One region of the Planococcus sp. FY231025 genome, then DNA from elsewhere that is predicted to be linked to it. Evidence: predicted binding sites of a transcription regulator. Region 1 holds the regulator's gene; each other region holds the start of a gene.
The links. Region 1 encodes Rex, which represses fermentation and respiration genes when NADH is low (regulators of the CRP and FNR family bind a similar motif). Its sites were predicted from a motif close to TTGTGAAATATTTCACAA; they were not measured.

Region 1 (6,114 bases):
GATTACGCTTGTTATTGAAGAAGCGTTGGCGCAAGCCGGAATGACGCCGGAAGGATTGAGTGCAGTTGCTGTAACGGAAGGACCAGGCCTAGTCGGCGCGCTGCTTGTCGGCGTCAATGCCGCAAAAGCGTTCGCGTTTGCGCATGGATTGCCAATCGTCGGCGTGCACCATATCGCCGGGCATATTTATGCCAACCGGCTGGAGCAGGAAATGGAGTTTCCGCTATTGGCGCTTGTCATTTCCGGAGGCCACACGGAGCTGGTCTATATGAAAGAACACGGCGATTTCGACGTCATTGGCGAAACCCGCGACGATGCAGCAGGGGAAGCCTACGATAAAGTTGCAAGAACGTTGGATCTGCCGTATCCGGGCGGTCCGCACATCGACCGTTTGGCGAATGAAAGCGACGGGGCGATCGACTTTCCGCGGATTTGGCTGGAAGAAGGATCATACGACTTCAGCTTCAGCGGATTGAAATCATCCGTCTTGAATTATATGCACAATGCCAAGCAGCGCGGGGAGACCGTATCTCCGGAACATGTAGCGGCGGGCTTCCAGAACAGCGTCGTTGAAGTCGTCACCGGCAAAGCGGTCCGGGCAGCCGAACAGTACAATGTCCGCCAAGTAATCGCCGCCGGCGGTGTGGCAGCGAACAAAGGCCTTCGGACATCGCTGGCCGCTGCGTTCGAGAAAAAGGGCATTCCGTTCTACATCCCTTCATTGCCGCTTTGCACCGATAATGCTGCGATGATTGCGGCTGCAGGAACTGTGATGTTCGAAAAAGGCATCACTGGGAACATGGCGATGAACGGCCGTCCCGGCATGGAATTAGGTTCTTGGAATTAAATGAAAAAGCCCGGATTTGCACCTTTAAAAGGTCAGCAAATTCGGGCTTTTTTGTATTTTACGGCATGCTTCGCAATACGAAGAATCTTTTATCTGTCAATAGAGAACATTTGTACTTATGCACAAATTGTGAATAAGCTGTTCATAACTATCGTGAAAACACTCTTATTTCTACATATTGTATGAATAGAATGGGAAAACTATGTGGATAACATTTTTCTTCTCTGTGGATATTGTGGAAAACCCTGTTGATAGTTGATTTAATCTTGCTTCTCTTGTTAGCAACTTTGTGGAAATAAATATTTTGCGAAAAGGTATTGACCTAGATGTAGAATAACAAAAAACCGCATACAAATGTATGCGGTCAGGCTTGCACTTTTTCCAATTGTTCTTGCAATTCGAGCCACTCGGCCATCTTTTCTTCATGGCTGGTCTTCAGCTTTTCAAGTTCGGTCTGGAGCGGAAGAACCCGTTCATGGTCCTGGAAAACTTCCGGGAGGCATAATTGCGCTTCGATTTCGGCTATCTGCGAATCGAGCCCTTCCATGGCCTGTTCGGTTTCTTCGCTTTGGCGCAGAAGTTGGCGTTCGAGCTTTTTCGCTTCCTTGTCGATCTGGGAAGTGGTCGCCACCGGAGCGGCTTTAACCGTAACAGAAGATTCAGCGGCTTCCAGCGCCTTCAGCTCGGCAATTTCAATCTTCTTTTCAATAAAGTAATCGTAATTGCCCAAGTACTCGGTTGCGCCTTCTTTCGTCAGCTCAATGACTTTTGTCGCCAGCCGGTTCATGAAGTAGCGGTCATGCGAGACGAACAGGATGGTGCCGGGATAGTCGATCAACGCATTCTCGAGCACTTCCTTGCTATCGAGGTCCAAATGGTTCGTCGGCTCATCGAGCAGCAGGACATTCGCTTTTTGCATCATCAGCTTGGCCAGCGCCACGCGGGCTTTCTCCCCGCCGGAAAGGGTGGAGATCGGCTTCAGCACATCGTCCCCTGAAAACAGGAAGCGGCCGAGTATGCCGCGGATGTCCTTTTCGTTGACGTGCGGGTAATCGTCCCATAATTCATTGAGCAGCACTTTATTGCCTTTCAGGTTGGCCTGCTCCTGGTCGTAATAGCCAAACTGGATGCCGGTGCCGTAGTGGATATCGCCGGCAAGCGGCTTCAGTTCCTTCATGATCGTCTTCAGCAGTGTGGACTTGCCGACGCCGTTCGGCCCGACAAGCGCCATGCTTTCCTGGCGGTACAGCTTCAAGGAGATGTTCTCGGAAACCGGCTCGCTGCCGTAGCCGATGGCTAGGTCCCGTACGTTCAGCACATCGTTGCCGCTCTGCTTGGCGATGGTGAAGCCGAAACGGGCGGATTTCTCGCTGCCGTCCGGCGCTTCCATCCAATCGGTTTTCTCCAGGACGCGCCGGCGGCTCTGCGCCATTTTCGTGGTCGAGGCGCGTACGAGGTTGCGCTGGACGTAGTCCTCAAGCTTCGCTTTCTCGCCTTGCTGCTTTTCGAATTGCTTCATGTCGAGTTCGTACTGCTTCGCTTTCTCGTCGAGGTAGCGGCTGTAGTTGCCGGTGAACTTCTTGACGCGGTGGCGGGACACTTCATAGACGAGCGTCACGACCTGGTCGAGGAAATAGCGGTCATGCGACACGATGAGGATGGCGCCAGGGTAGTTCTTCAGGTAATTCTCGAGCCAGCTCAGCGTTTCGATGTCGAGATGGTTTGTCGGCTCATCGAGTATGAGGAGCTGGGGTTTTGCCAGCAGCAGCTTGGCCAGCATCAGGCGCGTTTTTTGGCCGCCGGACAATGAAACCACTTTTTTGCCGTAGTCATCCGGGTAGAATTTCATGCCGTGGAGAATGGTGCGGGTATCGGCTTCGAACTGATAGCCGCCAGCGTCCTTGAAGCTATGCTGCAAGGCGTCGTATTCCTTCATGACCTTCCCGTACTGTTCGGCATCGTTGTAGACGCCAGGGTCCGCCATTTGCGCTTCAAGCCGGCGCAGCTGGGCTTCCTGTTCGCGGAAGTGGGTGAAGATGGTCATCATCTCGTCCCAAATCGTCGCATCGGACTCCAGGTCGGTCTGCTGTTCCAAATAGCCGATGGTCAGATCTTTCGGCATGATGATCTCGCCGCTGTCATAAGACATTTCACCGGATATGATTTTCAGTAGCGTCGATTTGCCCGCACCGTTGCGGCCGACGAGGGCAACGCGGTCGCGGTGCTGGACTTCCAGTTTGACGCCGGAGAGGATCTCGTCCGCTCCGAACGATTTATGGACTTGGTTTACTTGTAGCACTATCATGCAGGTCACCTCTATTCTCTATTAAGTGTAGCCGATGGGGCGCCCGTTCGCAATTGAGCCAGCTTTACATATGGGGGCGCCTAATGTAAGATAGTATCGATTTGAAAAGCTCCTCAGGAGGGACCTTGCATGCAACAAGAACCATCTAAAATTCCACAGGCCACCACCAAGCGCCTGCCGCTATATTACCGGTTTATCCAGAACTTCGCGAATGCGGGGCAGAAGCGGATTTCCTCCCAGGAACTGAGCGAAGCGATGAAAATCGATTCGGCGACGATCCGCCGGGATTTCTCGCACCTCGGCGCATTCGGCAAAAAGGGCTACGGCTATGACGTCCAGGACCTATTGGCGTTTTTCCGCAAGACGCTTGACCAGGATGAAGCGACGAATGTTGCCCTGATCGGCGTCGGGCATCTGGGAAGTGCGTTTTTGAAATATAATTTCCAGCGCAACCACAACACGAAGATCGTCCTGGCGTTTGATACGAACAGCCCGGCCGAAGGGGAGCAGATCAGCGGCATCGATACGTTCCATCCGGACCGCATCGAAGAGAAGATCGCCGAATACGGCATCGAAGTCGTCATCCTGACCGTCCCGTCGCGCTCCGCCCAGGAAGTGACCGACCGCCTTGCGAAGATGAACATCAAAGGGATCCTCAATTTCACGCCGGTCCGCATTTCGGTGCCGGACCATATCCGCGTCCAGACGATCGACCTTTCCGTCGAGCTGCAGACGCTGATCTATCAGATCAAGCAGCAATGACTTAAAACCTTCACATTTGAAGGGCTTCTCGAAATAGCCAAAAGAGCTCTAATGATGTAGAATAAAGCCATAATACAGGAGGTGCCTCGTATGCCAGGTCCAATGAGTATAATTGTTATTGGTATTGTTGCTTTACTAGTTTTCGGTCCTAAAAAGTTGCCGGAACTCGGGAAAGCTTTTGGTTCGTCTTTGCGTGAGTTTAAAAACGCTACAAAAGGACTTGTAGATGATGATGACGACAAAGTAGATCTGAAAAAGAAAGAAGAGCAAAAGGAAATACGTTAGGATGTTTGTCTGATGACAGAAAAAGAAATGACTTTAGTTGAACATATAGTAGAATTGCGAAAACGGCTCACCATTGTAGTCGTTTTCTTTGTATTAGCGTTGATTATCAGCTTTTTTCTTGCACAGCCATTGATCCAGTATCTGCAATATACGGAAGAAGCGAAAAATCTGACCTTGAACGCGTTCAAAATTACGGATCCGCTCAAGATCTTTATGCAAGTAACAATGATTTTAGCGTTGATCATCACTTCGCCCGTAATCATGTACCAGTTCTGGGCGTTTATCAGCCCTGGGCTTCTCGATAAGGAGCGGAGAGCGACGTTAAGCTATATTCCGTTTTCCTTACTGTTATTTTTAGGCGGAATCGCTTTTGCGTATTTGATCCTGTTCCCGTATGTAATCGGCTTTATGCTGAACATCTCTGACAATATGGATATCCAGGAAACGATTGGCATCAATGAATATTTCCAGTTCCTGTTCCAGATCACCCTGCCGTTCGGCCTGATTTTCCAGCTGCCCGTGTTGATGCTGTTTCTGACTCGGCTCGGCATCATCACGCCGATGCTGATGACGAAGTACCGCAAGTATTCATATCTTGGATTGGTGATCATTGCGGCATTCATCACGCCTCCAGACATCGTCTCGCATATGATTGTGACACTTCCGTTGATCGTCCTGTATGAGTTTAGTGGTGTCATTGCCAAAATCGGCTACCGCAAGTTTTTGAAAGCGGAACAACAACAACAAATTATCGAACAACAAGAAAGCCTTCCGCCGAATTGATTCGGGGAAGGCTTTTTTCTATTGGAGATTTTCCATCTGCTTAAGGAAGTTCTGGATTTTCTCCATATTCAGCTGGATAAGCATGACATAGCCGTTCAACAGGATATGCGCAATGATCGGCGTGATGATGCGCTTTGTCCGCTGGTACAAAAAGGCGAGAATCAGGCCAGTTGTGAAGTACAGCAGCAGGTGCGTGAATTCCATGTGGACGAGGCCGAAGACCAGTGCACTGATCAACGTCGCTATCCAGAAGTTTGTCGTCTGGTTGAGCGAGCCGAAAACGACGCGGCGGAAAACCAGCTCTTCAAGGACCGGCCCGAAAAGGACAACGGCCAGGATTGTCAATGGCACGGCTTCCGCAATCCGCACAAGCCCCATCGTGTTCTCGGAGCCCGGCTCGATGCCGATCGCAATCTCAATCATGGCAGCGAGCGATTGCCCGACTAAGAGCAGCAGGAAGCCGAGAAGCCCCCAGCCGACCGCCGCGAACGGGCCAGCTTTTTTGCCTTTCCAGATATCGAAAAAGCGTTTATCCCGCAGGATCAAGACGATAGCGGCAACGAACCCGATGCCCATCGAGGCCGCAATGAGCCAGCCGGAAGTGGAAAGCTTCGCCTCGGCGCGGGTCATGCCTTGGCCCATAAAATATTCCATGGTCGGTGTGATGAATAAAACCGGTGACAATTGGACGGCGATAAACAGCAGCAGAATGTAAAGCGGAGTTTTCTTCGTTCCGCGCTTCGCGCTGAGGCTCACTTTGCTTTTGCCGTAGCGGCCTGTATCTGCCTTAGCTTTAAAATTTATTTTCATTAAATTAAATTCCTCTCATAATAGCTTGCTCCCTCTATTGTAGAACTTTCATTTCCTTCACGCAAAGATTTAAAAAAGTAGAATGTTTTGACTTGCAAATGGCAGGTTATTTTATTAAACTGAGAAGTGGGTTAGCACTCAAAGAGTGAGAGTGCTAATGTAGAATATTTAGATAATCTGAGGAGGGTGTTTCAATTGTTAAGACCACTAGGAGATCGCGTAATCATCGAGCTTGTTGAAGCAGAAGAGAAAACTTCAAGCGGGATTGTACTGCCGGGTTCAGCGCAGGAAAAACCGCAGGAAGGCAAAGTGATCGCTGTAG
Region 2 (6,114 bases), on a different contig from region 1:
CGGCCGATGCTGCGCAGAAGCTCATCGAAGACGCAAAAGCGACCCAAGCGGCAGGCGCCTGCATGCTCGTTTTGGAATGCATCCCGTATCAGCTTGCGCGCGAAGTGACAGCGGCGGTTTCGATTCCGGTCATCGGCATTGGGGCAGGTTCAGAGACGGACGGACAGGTCCTCGTCTATCACGACACGCTGAAATACGGTTCGCATCATCTGCCGAAATTCGTCCGGTCTTATGCAGAAACCGGTGAAGGCATGAGAAGCGGCATCGCGGCTTACGTTACGGAAGTGAAGTCGGGGGCATTCCCTGCAGAAGAGCACCGCTTCACGATGAAAGAAGAAGAGCTCGAACAATTATACGGCGGCAAATAGTCTGCGGATGGCATATCGGTGAAAACTGCGCCAACCCGCTTGAAAGAATTGAAAAAGGGCAGTCCCGGAAGAAATCGGGACTGCCCTTTAGATTTATTATTGTAGATATGGTGCAGGGTTGACTGCATTCGAGCGTGCGCCGTTCCAAGATCCAATGTGGATTTCGAAGTGGAGGTGGGGACCGGTAGAGCGTCCTGTATTCCCCATGCCGCCGATGTACTGCCCTTGGGAAACTTGCTGCCCGACAGAAACGCCGACTGAATTCAGGTGCGCATAAGCAGTTGCATATGCACGGCCGTTGATCGAGTGGTTGATGATGATGACATTTCCGTATCCGCCCATAGAACCGGCGTAGGAGACATAACCACCTGCTGAAGCAACGATCGGTGTGCCGGGTACGTTTGCGATATCTTGGCCAAGGTGTGATTCATGCCCGGCGCCGATATCACGCCCGCCGAATCCGGATGTATATCTTCCGGATGCCGGTCTGATGAAGTTCGCGCTGCCGGCTGCAGGTGCTGCCGCCGGAGCTGATGCATAAGTGACAGCCGGTGAGCTTGACGCAGCTGCACTGGCAGCTGCTTTAGCCGCTTTGGCAGCAGCCGCTTTGCGCGCCGCTGCTGCTTCGCGCTGGCGCTTCAGTTCCGCTTCTCTTGCAAGTTTTGCAAGGCGGGCCTGTTCTTTAGCAATTTTCGCTTCAAGGTTCGAACTGATATTCATTTGTTTCTGGTGTTCTTTTTCAAGAGCTGATTTTTCTTTGGACAAGCGGTCTTGTTCCGCTTTCAATTCTTTTTCAAGTTGAGCTTGTTTCTTTTTCTGTGCATCAAGGTCAGCTTTCAGGTTTACAAGTTCTGCTTTGCGCTGTTCTTGTTCTGCAAGTTTTGTTTCCACTTGTGCTTTCTGTTCAGCCAGAAGCTTTTTGTCTTCGGCCTGTTCCCGCATGATGTCGCGGTCAGCTTCGATTAACGTGTTCACTGCTGAGAACCGGTCGATAAAGTCTACAAAGCTGTTTGCGCCAAGCAATACATCTATGTAATCTACAGATCCGCCGCTCAATTGGATAGCGCGGGCGCGTTCTTGCAACAAGGCTGTCCGTTCATCGATCTTGCGCTGAAGCTCGGCGATGGAAGCCTGCAATGCTTCGATTTCCGCTTTTGTTTGATCGATCTGGGCTTGAACATTCTCGATTTTTTCTTGAGTTTCCTGGATTTTGCCGTCAAGCTCCATGATTTTGCTCATAATCGATTCAAGCTTTGTCTGGTTCTTGGAAATTTCACTCGCTTTTTGCTGGATGCCGGAATTCAATTCGCTCTGTTTCTGTTGTGCTTCCTGTTGCTTGCCTTTAAGGTCGCCTAACGTGTCGGCGCTCACTGAAGGCATGAAAATCGATAAAGCGAGTACCGCCGCGGTTGCTGCTGCGGTCCATTTGGATAATAAATTCACGATTTGTTTCCCCTCTCTGCTTTCGGTGTTTCTATCTGTATAATGATTCATCTATATTAAGAAAATAAAATACGGTGCAAGATCCGTCCTAAAAAAGCCGGCAAAAGTATTGTAACACCAAGAAACCCAATTTTTTATTACAGTTTCATATCAAATGTTTAGAATCCTGTAACATGGGTAAGGGCTTTAGTTGTGACTTCCGGTTTTGGACAAAGAAAAAATCCCTATCCTTCGGAAAGGAATAGGGATTTTTTTAAATTTTCTATCATTATTCTGAAATTGTATCTTGGTTTCTTACAACAAGTACATCGCACTTCGCTGCCCGTACAATGCGGTCGGAAACACTACCCAAAAAGATGCGTTCTGCCGCATTTAGCCCAGTAGCACCGCAAATGATAAGGTCGGCATCTATCCGAGTGGCAATTTCGCCTGGAATCATTGTTTTTGGTGAACCGAGTTCAATAATGATGTTGACGTTAGAAATTCCGGCTTCCGTTGCTTCCTGTTTATAGCGCTGCAGCAGCTCTTCGGTGGATTTCTTTGTTTCTCTGGCGTATTCACGGGCATAGGCTTCCAGTGAACCGAATGAAATATCGATGATGCTCACCAAGTGGAGTGCCGCGTTGTTCCGCGAGGCAATGGCCACAGATTTCTTGAAGGCGAGCTCCGCTTCTTTCGAGCCATCGATTGCCACCAATATTGTATTGTATTGTAATGTCATAATAAATTCCTCCTTCTCCGTCTCTCTTGGTATATTTCGATAAGGCACCATTCAGTTCCTGCTTTGCAGAAAGCTTAGCAATAAAGATTCGTCGTTCCTGTGACGGGGGGAAGTAAAAAAGCGGAAATTCCTTAAGTCGGGGAAAAGCCGGTGTGTTAAAATTGACCTTATAAGGATGCCGCAATCCATCGGTGCCGGAGGAGGGTTGATTTTGAGAGAACAATTGTCTGATCAAGATTTATCATCTGAACTGGAAGAGCTTCGATCGATTCGCCACAGCATAAAAGAGTATCAAAAAGGAGCTTATTTGTTTCAAGAAGGCGACCCGATCAAAGGCGTCTATATTGTACAGGCCGGAAAAGTGCAGATCGGCAAAATCACGCCGAATGGGCGGGAGCTGACGCTGCGCATCTGCGGGCCGCAGAAATTGGTCGGAGAAGTCACGGTCTTTTCAAACCAGTCGGCCTACATGCTCGATGCGAAAGCGATCGAAGATGTGGTGTGCATGAAGATCCACATTGAAGATTTAGAGGAAGCGTTGCTCGATAACAGCCGGCTGGCAGTCGCGTTTATGAAATGGATGGGAATCGACCAGCAGAAAACCCAGACCAAGTTCCGGGATTTGATGCTGCACGGCAAAAAAGGAGCCCTGTATTCCACATTGATCCGCTTGAGCAACAGCTACGGCGTGCCGCATGGCGAAGGGGTGCTGATCGACATGGTCCTCACCAACCAGGAACTGGCGAACTTCTGCGGCATGACGCGTGAAGTCGTCAACCGCATGCTCAACGATCTGAAAAAAGTTGAAAAGATCTCTTATATAGAAGGAAAAATCGCCATTCACGATATTTCCTATTTAAAATACGAAATCAATTGTGAAAACTGCCCCATCTCGTTCTGCAAAATTGATTAATGCCATATGATGAAGCCGCCTTGGCAAAGGGGGCTTTTTTTTTATGTCAAAAATATGGCGCTTAGCAAAATAAACCCTCCAGGTGTGATATTTCTCACAGTGCCGTGTCGGGGTAGAGATTAATCTGTAAACAAGAGAAGAGCATACGAGGTGAAGAAAATGAGCAAAAAATACGATGAACATCAGGACATGAATTTAAAAGGGACGCTGATGAGCGTGTTTTTCGTCGGTGCCATCATTATCGCGATGTGGGTCATCGTTTATATGATGTACGTGGCAAGGTAACAATTGAAATGAAACAGAAGAAAAAAGGAGAAGATACACATGCACCTGCATAAATTTGAAAAAATTTGGCTGATCTTCGGAATCGCCTCACTTATCGTCTTTTTGAGCGTCGTAGGGGTCAGCGCATTCTCGCACGACCATACGCCTTCAGGCGGGATGGAAACCATCGATCCGAAGAAAGTGAACGAAACGGCGCCGTTCGACAATCCCGGCGTCAGCCAGCTTGACGACGATACGTACCAGGTCACGTTGGTGGCTATGGCATTCGGCTATAATGCACCGGATCTGAAAGTGCCGGCGGGCAAGGAAATCATTTTCAAAGCGACGAGCACGGACGTCGTCCACAGTTTCACGATCGATGACACTAAAGTCAATATGATGGTCGTACCCGGCCAGATCACTACAAAGTCCTACACATTTGAAAAACCCGGCAAATACCTGATTCTCTGCAACGAATACTGCGGAACCGGGCACCACATGATGTTTACTGAAATAGAGGTGTTTTAAGATGATCGCTGCACAAGACCGCAAAATCGCATTATGGAATATCGGAGTCGCCTACGCGGCGTTTTTGATCGGCACACTCGCCGGCCTGCTCCAAGTCTTCATCCGCAATGACGCCCTGCAATTGCCCGCTTGGCTGGACTACTACCAAATTCTTACCGCACACGGCGTTTTGCTTGCACTTGTTTTTACGACATTTTTCATTTTCGGCTTTTTCATCACCGGCATGAGCAAAAGCATCGGCACATTCGGACCGAAAGTCCGGCTGTTTTCCTGGATCGGCTTCGCAGTAACGCTGCTCGGCACCATCCTTGCAACGATCATGATCGTTTCGGGCCAGGCATCGGTCCTTTACACGTTTTATGCTCCGCTGAAAGCGAGCGGCTGGTTCTATGTCGGCTTGGCGCTTTGGGTCGTGGGTACGTGGATCAGCAGTTTCGCGCTGATCGGCCATTACATGGTATGGCGCAGAAAGCATAAAGGCGAGCACAGCCCGCTGTTTGCCTTCATGACGATCACGACGATCATCATGTGGATCATTTCATGCCTCGGCGTTGTCGCAACAGTTCTTTTCCAATACATCCCGTGGGCGTTCGGCTTCACGGATACGATCAACGTAGAACTCAGCCGTTCGCTGTTCTGGTATTTTGGACACCCGCTTGTGTACTTCTGGCTGCTGCCGGCATACATGGCCTGGTATTTGATCGTACCGAAACTGCTCGGCGTAAAAGTATTCAGCGACTCGCTCGCACGTCTTTCATTCGTCCTTTTCATTCTCTTTTCAATTCCCGTCGGCTTCCACCACCAATTGACGGAGCCAGGCATCTCGAATTTCTGGAAATTCCTTCAGGTAGTTCTGACGTTCATGGTTATCGTGCCGTCGCTTATGACCGCTTTCTCCATGTTCGCAACGTTTGAAATTTCAGGGCGCAAAAAAGGGGCTACCGGCTTGTTCGGCTGGTTCCGCCTGCTGCCTTGGAAAGATGTCCGCTTTACATCGATTTTCATTGCCATGGCGTTCTTTATCCCGGGCGGCGCAGGCGGCATCATCAACGCCAGCTTCCAGCTGAATGAAGTCGTCCACAACACGCTTTGGATTGTCGGCCACTTCCACATCACCGTCGGTACGCCGGTGGCGATGACGTTCATGGGCCTTACCTTCTGGCTGATCCCGTATCTGACCGGCCGCAAATTTACGAAGACGATGCAGCGCCTCGGATTTGTCCAGATCATCACCTGGTCGATCGGCATGCTGCTAATGTCGACAGCACAGCACATTCTCGGGCTTCTCGGTGCGCCGCGTCGTACAGCGTATTCCGGCTACAGCGACCATCCGGCTGCAATGGAATGGTTTGACGGCCTACTGACCAACCACGTCACCATGGCTGTCGGCGGCAGCATCCTGTTCCTTTCTGCGATGATCTTGATCTACATCGTCATCATGACGATGTTCCTGTCGCCGAAAGCGGAACGCCCGGAAGACTTTGTCGAGTTCCCGCTTGCGGATAGCGACAAAGAAAACACACCGAAATTCCTGGAACAATGGACCATCTGGATCGGCATTGCGTTCGCACTCATCTTCATCGCCTACGCCATCCCGATCGGCGACATGATCCAGAATGCACCTCCTGGTTCAGAAGGGTTTAAAACTTGGTAGGAGTTGATGACAATGTTCACAATGGTCTTGGCCTTAATGGCGATCTTCATCGTGTTCACCGCGATGCTCGTTGAACTGTCCACTACAGAAGAAGAATAAAACACCAGCAGGCTTTCTCTCCGCAACCGTTGGGAGAGAAAGCCTGCTGGTGTTTTGTGCATGTGGGCTTATAGTTGTATTCAAAAGGGATGTTCTATATATTTTAGAAAAGTGACAGGAAAAT
Region 3 (6,114 bases), on a different contig from region 1:
AATTGACGGCTGCGATACGCCGGGAGGAAATCAATGTCCACCTGCAGCCGAAAGTCGATTTGAACAGCGGGGCTATCGTCAGCTTTGAAGCCTTGGCCCGCTGGTTTTCCACGGAGCTTGGGAATATTTCGCCGGATGTTTTCATTCCGGCAGCCGAGAAGAACGGCAAGATCCGCATGCTGGAGCAGCACGTCCTGAAGCGCGTGCTCAGCTGGCTGAAAAAACGCCGCGAACACGGGTTGGAACTGCGCCAGGTCGCAGTCAATATCTCAACCGACCATTTCTTCCACCATTCGTTCATCCCTTACCTGGTGGACACGGCGGCTGAGTATGGCATCGAGCCGGAATGGCTGCGCCTTGAAATCACCGAGCGCATCGGCTTTGTCGACATTGAAACGGCCTATAAAGTCTTCAAGCAATTGCAGAATTACGGCTTCACCAGTTCAATAGATGACTTCGGCACGGGGTACTCGTCACTGAGCTACCTCCAGAAACTCCCGGTGCACGAGATCAAGATCGACCGCTCGTTCATCTCCCGGATGCACGAGCCGGCAACGCTGGCGATAGTGCGGACGATTGTCCAGCTTGCGGGCAATCTCGACATGACAGCAGTCGCGGAAGGCATCGAAACCGAGGAGCAGCGGCGCATGCTGATCGACACCGGCTGCCGCTACGGCCAGGGCTATTACTTCTACCGGCCGATGTCGCTCGAGGAAGCGAATCTTCTATAAGCAATGCGAAGCAATCGGGCAGGGGAAGTACCAAGATAGAGAGTTGGAAAGCGAAGGGGTACCGGAATCGAACCGGTGCCCCTTTTTTATTTCCTTTTGAAAATAACTGAAAAGTCTCAATGCATGCTGGCTCTCCTTTGCTCCGGGAAATTCTGTTATACTGTTTAAGATCATGTTTGAAAAGGAGAGATGTGCAAGTGGGCAAGGTATATGTATTTGATCACCCGTTAATCCAGCATAAATTGACGTACATCCGCGACAAATCAACCGGAACAAAAGAGTTCCGTGAACTCGTGGACGAGATCGCCACTTTGATGGCGTTCGAAATCACGCGCGATTTGCCGCTTGAAGAAATTGAAGTGGAAACTCCGGTGCAAATGGCGAAGTCGAATGTGCTGGCAGGGAAGAAGTTGGGCGTTGTTCCGATTCTTCGCGCAGGCATCGGCATGGTCGATGGCATCTTGAAATTGATACCGGCAGCGAAAGTGGGGCACATCGGCCTTTACCGCGATCCGGAAACATTGCAGCCAGTGGAATATTATTTGAAATTGCCGTCCGACGTACAGGAGCGGGAATTCATCGTCGTCGATCCAATGCTTGCGACAGGCGGTTCGGCAGTCGAAGCCGTCAACTCGCTGAAAAAACGCGGAGCGACTAAAATCCGCTTCATGTGCATCATCGCAGCTCCGGAAGGCGTTGAAGCCTTGCAGGCGGCGCATCCGGACGTCGACATTTACATTGCGGCTCTTGATGAGAAACTGAACGACCATGGCTACATCGTTCCGGGACTTGGGGATGCAGGAGACCGGTTGTTCGGAACGAAGTAAGGGACCCAGCGGAAAGGGAAGGGTTCTCCAAGCCTTTGGGGAATCCTCCGGGCCGCTCCTTAACAAATCAAAGCGAGGGATATGCTCAATGAAAAAGTTGAAGGTAATGACGATTTTCGGAACGCGGCCGGAAGCGATCAAGATGGCTCCGCTCGTACTGGAACTGCAAAAGCATCCGGAAACGATCGAACCGCTTGTCGCGGTCACGGCACAGCATCGTGAAATGCTGGATCAGGTGCTGGAGACTTTCCAGATCACACCGGATTTCGATTTGAACATTATGAAAGAGCGCCAGACGCTGAGCGACGTTACTGTCCGCGGGCTGGAAGGCCTGGATGGAATCATGAAAGAAGCGAAGCCGGATATCGTGCTGGTCCATGGCGACACGACGACCACATTCGTTGCAAGCCTGGCGGCATTCTATAACCAGATTGCAGTGGGACACGTAGAAGCAGGGCTCCGTACATTCAATAAATACTCGCCGTATCCGGAAGAGATGAACCGCCAGCTGACAGGCGTCATTTCGGATATCCATTTTGCGCCGACTGAAAAGTCCGCACAGAACTTGCGCGCGGAAAACAAGAAAGAGGAAACGATTTACGTAACCGGCAACACGGCCATCGACGCATTGAAGACGACCGTGCGCGATGACTACACGCATCCGATGCTCGAGAAGATCGGCAGCGACCGGATGATCCTCCTGACTGCCCACCGCCGTGAGAACCTTGGCGAACCGATGCGCAATATGTTCCGTGCCATCAAACGCCTGACGGAAGAGCATGACGATATCCAAGTTGTGTACCCGGTCCACTTGAATCCGGCAGTGCGCGAAGTGGCGAACGAAATCTTCGGCGACAACCGCCAGGTCCATTTGATCGAACCGCTTGAAGTGCTGGACTTCCATAACTTCGCAGCGCGCTCGTTCTTCATCTTGACGGATTCAGGCGGCGTACAGGAAGAAGCGCCGTCGCTCGGCAAACCGGTCCTTGTGCTGCGCGACACGACCGAACGCCCGGAAGGCATCGATGCCGGAACGCTGAAGCTTGCCGGCACGAACGAGGAAGACATCTACCGCCTCGCGAAGGAATTGCTGACGGACAAGGCGGCTTACGAAAGCATGTCGCATGCTTCGAACCCTTACGGGGACGGCAAAGCATCAATGCGGATCGTCAAAGCGCTGCACGAATATTTCGGGAATAAATAAGCGGAAAACCGGCTGTTTTGACATTTAAATTTAAATTTGTCAACAATATGTCGGGCCGAAATCGCTTGTGATGTTTTTCACTACTAGCAATTGACATGATTTTACCCCTATTGTATGCTTACAAAGGGTATGCATGAGAAGGTTTTCATACATAAAAGATGTTGTTCTGAAAGCCTGATGCGACTGCTCTTTTTAGGGGTAAAATGTCAAATCAAACGAAACTCGAGGGGTTTATCATGCGCCCATCAAAAAGTCCCTTACAAGCGATGGCTCTTTACAGTGCCATCCTCTCACAACTTGTCGGGTCCGTGCTCATCGGTCTGTTCACAGGTATGTGGCTCGATGAACAATTCGGAACCGCCCCGCTTTTCTTGATCATCCTCCTGTTCCTGGGATTAGCTCTCGGAATATGGGCGATGCTTCAGACCGTCCGAAAATTCGAATCAGGAGACCAGTAAAAAAATGGATGGACTTAGGGAAATTTATGAACGCTTAAAAAAGATGATCTTTTTCATCCTGGCGGCATTTGTCATCGGTTGGGGATTCACCCCGTACCAGGCAGTTTTCGCAGGCCTCATAATTGGAACTTTGTTCGGAATCTATAATATGTGGATTTTGGTTCGCCGGATGGAGAAATTCGACCGGGCGGTGGCAGAAGGCTCGAAAGTTCGTTCGCTTGGAACGGCATTACGGTTTGCATCAGGTGTTGCCGCTGTTGCGATAGCAATTCTTTTCGCAGAGCATATTCACTTGGTCAGTACGGTAATTGGGTTAATGGTCCCTTATGTTCTGTTGTTGGCAGAACGGATTGTTTATCACGTGAAACACCATTAAGAAAGTGGAAAGAGAGGTGAAACTATCGTGGATCATGGCGCTCCAATGTATGAAGTGTTCGGGATCTGGTTTAACTTGTCGAACGTAATGATGCTAATTGTAGCCGCTCTTATCGTTTTCCTAATTGCTTTTATCGCTACACGGAATCTGAAGCTCAAGCCGACAGGCATGCAGAACTTCATGGAATGGATCATGGATTTCGTCAAGGGCATCATTAAAAGCAATATGGACTGGAGAACAGGCGGCCGATTCCACGTACTAGGAATTACGCTTATTATGTTCATCTTCGTATCGAATATGCTCGGGCTTCCGTTCTCGATCATCATCAATGGTGATCTTTGGTGGAAATCCCCAACAGCAGATCCGATTGTGACAATGACACTGGCGGCAATGATCATCGTCTTAAGCCATTACTACGGCATCAAGATGAAAGGCGTGAAAGGCTATGGGGCGGATTATTTCAAACCGATGTCATTCCTATTCCCGCTGAAGATCATTGAAGAATTCGCAAATACGCTGACACTCGGTCTGCGTCTTTACGGGAACATTTACGCCGGTGAGATCTTATTGGCTTTATTGGCCGGACTCGGTGGAGCAAGTGTAGTCGGTTTTGCCGCAGCATTCCTTCCGATGATGGTATGGCAAGGATTCTCGATCTTTATCGGGGCAATCCAAGCATTCATTTTCGTTATGTTGACGATGGTTTATATATCGCATAAAGTTAGCGACGACCATTGAGTATAAAACGCTCGAATTGAGCACACAAAAAAACAACTATCCTGAGGAGGACACATCACAATGACAGGTTCATTAGGTTTATTAGCAGCAGCAATCGCAGTAGGTTTAGCAGCACTAGGCGCAGGTATCGGTAACGGTCTTATCGTTTCAAAAACAGTAGAAGGTATCGCTCGCCAGCCAGAAGCACGCGGCGTTCTTCAAACAACAATGTTCATCGGGGTAGCTTTGGTTGAAGCACTACCGATCATCGCCGTAGTTATCGCGTTCATCGTAATGAACCAGTAGTAGCCGGCTTTATACAAAGAGCAGAATGGCGGGAGTGCTTCGGCATGTTTTTCGCCATTTATGTTTGTATAACCCATTTGATTTCCGAAAAAAACATTCTTACAAATCATAGATCTTACTATAGAACAATTTGAATTTTAGGCTCTTGAAGGGAGTGAAACAATCGTGTTTTTTGATCACCTTGTACTCGGTGCAGCTGGAGAATTTTTAAACGGTGGAGATATCCTTGCAACGCTTACCGTCTTTCTAGTATTGCTATTCTTGCTAAGAAAGTTCGCTTGGGGCCCTTTGATGGGCATCATGCAGCAGCGTGAAGATTTGATCGCAAGCGAAATCGAAACGGCTGAAAACAGCCGCCAAGAATCCGCGAAATTGCTTGAAGAACAGCGCAGCATGCTTAAAGAAGCGCGCGTTCAAGCGCAGGAAATCGTAGAGAATGCCAAAAAGCAAGGCGAAGTTTCGCGTCAGGACATTATCGCGACTGCGCGTGCTGAAGCTGGCCGCATGAAAGACTCTGCAGTGCAGGAAATTGCCAACGAAAGAGACCAGGCGCTAGCAGCAGTCCGCGAAGAAGTTGTCGCGTTGTCTATGCTTGCAGCATCTAAAGTTCTCAACAAAGAAATTTCTGAAGAAGACAACCGCCAATTGATTAACGAAACGATTGCGAAGGCAGGCGAGGTGCAATGAGTCAAGCTGCAGAACGCTATGCTTTAGCATTGTTCGAAATTGCGGGGAAACACGATGCTTCGGTTGAAGTGGAGCAGGACCTGCGCGAAGTGCAGAAAGCATTCGAACAGAACCCTGAATTGCTTGAACTTTTAAGTTCCCCGAAACTGGAAGCGAACGAAAAGAAAAACATCATTTCCAACCTTTTCGGCCAAGGAAATGTTTATGTATTGAATACATTGCAGATCTTGTCTGAGCGGAAACGCCTGGACGAGGTTTCTGGAATCGTCGATGAGTATGTCCGTCTGGACAATGCTGCCAAAGGAATCGAAGATGCAATCGTCTATTCTGTAAGTCCTTTGACTGAAGAAGAACGCGCGAACATCTCATCGGTCTTTGCGAAAAAAATCGGCAAACAAGCTTTGCGAATTGAAAACGTCATTGATCCGTCCCTTATCGGCGGATTGCGTCTTCAAATCGGAAACCGCATCTTCGATAGCTCGATCAGCTCGAAACTTGAGCGCCTCCAGCGTCAATTGATCGGTTAATCTAAGAAATTATGAGAGGGTGACATACATGAGCATCAAAGCTGAAGAAATCAGTGTACTGATTAAGCAGCAGATTGAAAACTATCAATCTGAAATGAAAGTTGACGATATTGGTACAGTCATCACAGTCGGTGACGGTATCGCTCGTGTTCATGGCCTCGACAACGTCATGGCTGGAGAACTTATCGAGTTCTCAACTGGTGTACTTGGTATGGCGCAGAACTTGGAAGCCAACAACGTTGGTATCATCATCCTTGGGCCATTCGCAGACATCAAAGAAG

Region 2: a site for Rex is predicted at 3,528-3,545, ahead of ACTL32_RS04240 (cytochrome C oxidase subunit II). Genes of this name have one in related genera too.
Region 3: a site for Rex is predicted at 2,828-2,845, ahead of ACTL32_RS00600 (AtpZ/AtpI family protein). Genes of this name have one in related genera too.

The regions. Positions count from the first base shown of each region.
Region 1 covers NZ_JBQJJG010000006.1:2,075-8,188, forward strand. The annotation lists gene tsaD (tRNA (adenosine(37)-N6)-threonylcarbamoyltransferase complex transferase subunit TsaD) at 1-847, shown strand, start outside; gene ACTL32_RS09405 (ABC-F family ATP-binding cassette domain-containing protein) at 1,212-3,152, opposite strand; gene ACTL32_RS09410 (redox-sensing transcriptional repressor Rex) at 3,282-3,914, shown strand; gene ACTL32_RS09415 (twin-arginine translocase TatA/TatE family subunit) at 4,005-4,199, shown strand; gene tatC (twin-arginine translocase subunit TatC) at 4,212-4,982, shown strand; gene ACTL32_RS09425 (CPBP family intramembrane glutamic endopeptidase) at 5,001-5,792, opposite strand; gene groES (co-chaperone GroES) at 5,988-6,114, shown strand, end outside.
Region 2 covers NZ_JBQJJG010000004.1:186,657-192,770, forward strand. The annotation lists gene panB (3-methyl-2-oxobutanoate hydroxymethyltransferase) at 1-368, shown strand, start outside; gene ACTL32_RS04225 (murein hydrolase activator EnvC family protein) at 465-1,811, opposite strand; gene ACTL32_RS04230 (universal stress protein) at 2,080-2,532, opposite strand; gene ACTL32_RS04235 (Crp/Fnr family transcriptional regulator) at 2,744-3,445, shown strand; gene ACTL32_RS04240 (cytochrome C oxidase subunit II) at 3,605-3,730, shown strand; gene ACTL32_RS04245 (cytochrome c oxidase subunit II) at 3,770-4,237, shown strand; gene ACTL32_RS04250 (b(o/a)3-type cytochrome-c oxidase subunit 1) at 4,239-5,891, shown strand.
Region 3 covers NZ_JBQJJG010000001.1:125,817-131,930, forward strand. The annotation lists gene ACTL32_RS00585 (EAL domain-containing protein) at 1-731, shown strand, start outside; gene upp (uracil phosphoribosyltransferase) at 929-1,558, shown strand; gene wecB (non-hydrolyzing UDP-N-acetylglucosamine 2-epimerase) at 1,647-2,762, shown strand; gene ACTL32_RS00600 (AtpZ/AtpI family protein) at 2,999-3,220, shown strand; gene ACTL32_RS00605 (ATP synthase subunit I) at 3,225-3,596, shown strand; gene atpB (F0F1 ATP synthase subunit A) at 3,624-4,334, shown strand; gene atpE (F0F1 ATP synthase subunit C) at 4,395-4,619, shown strand; gene atpF (F0F1 ATP synthase subunit B) at 4,785-5,306, shown strand; gene ACTL32_RS00625 (F0F1 ATP synthase subunit delta) at 5,303-5,833, shown strand; gene atpA (F0F1 ATP synthase subunit alpha) at 5,862-6,114, shown strand, end outside.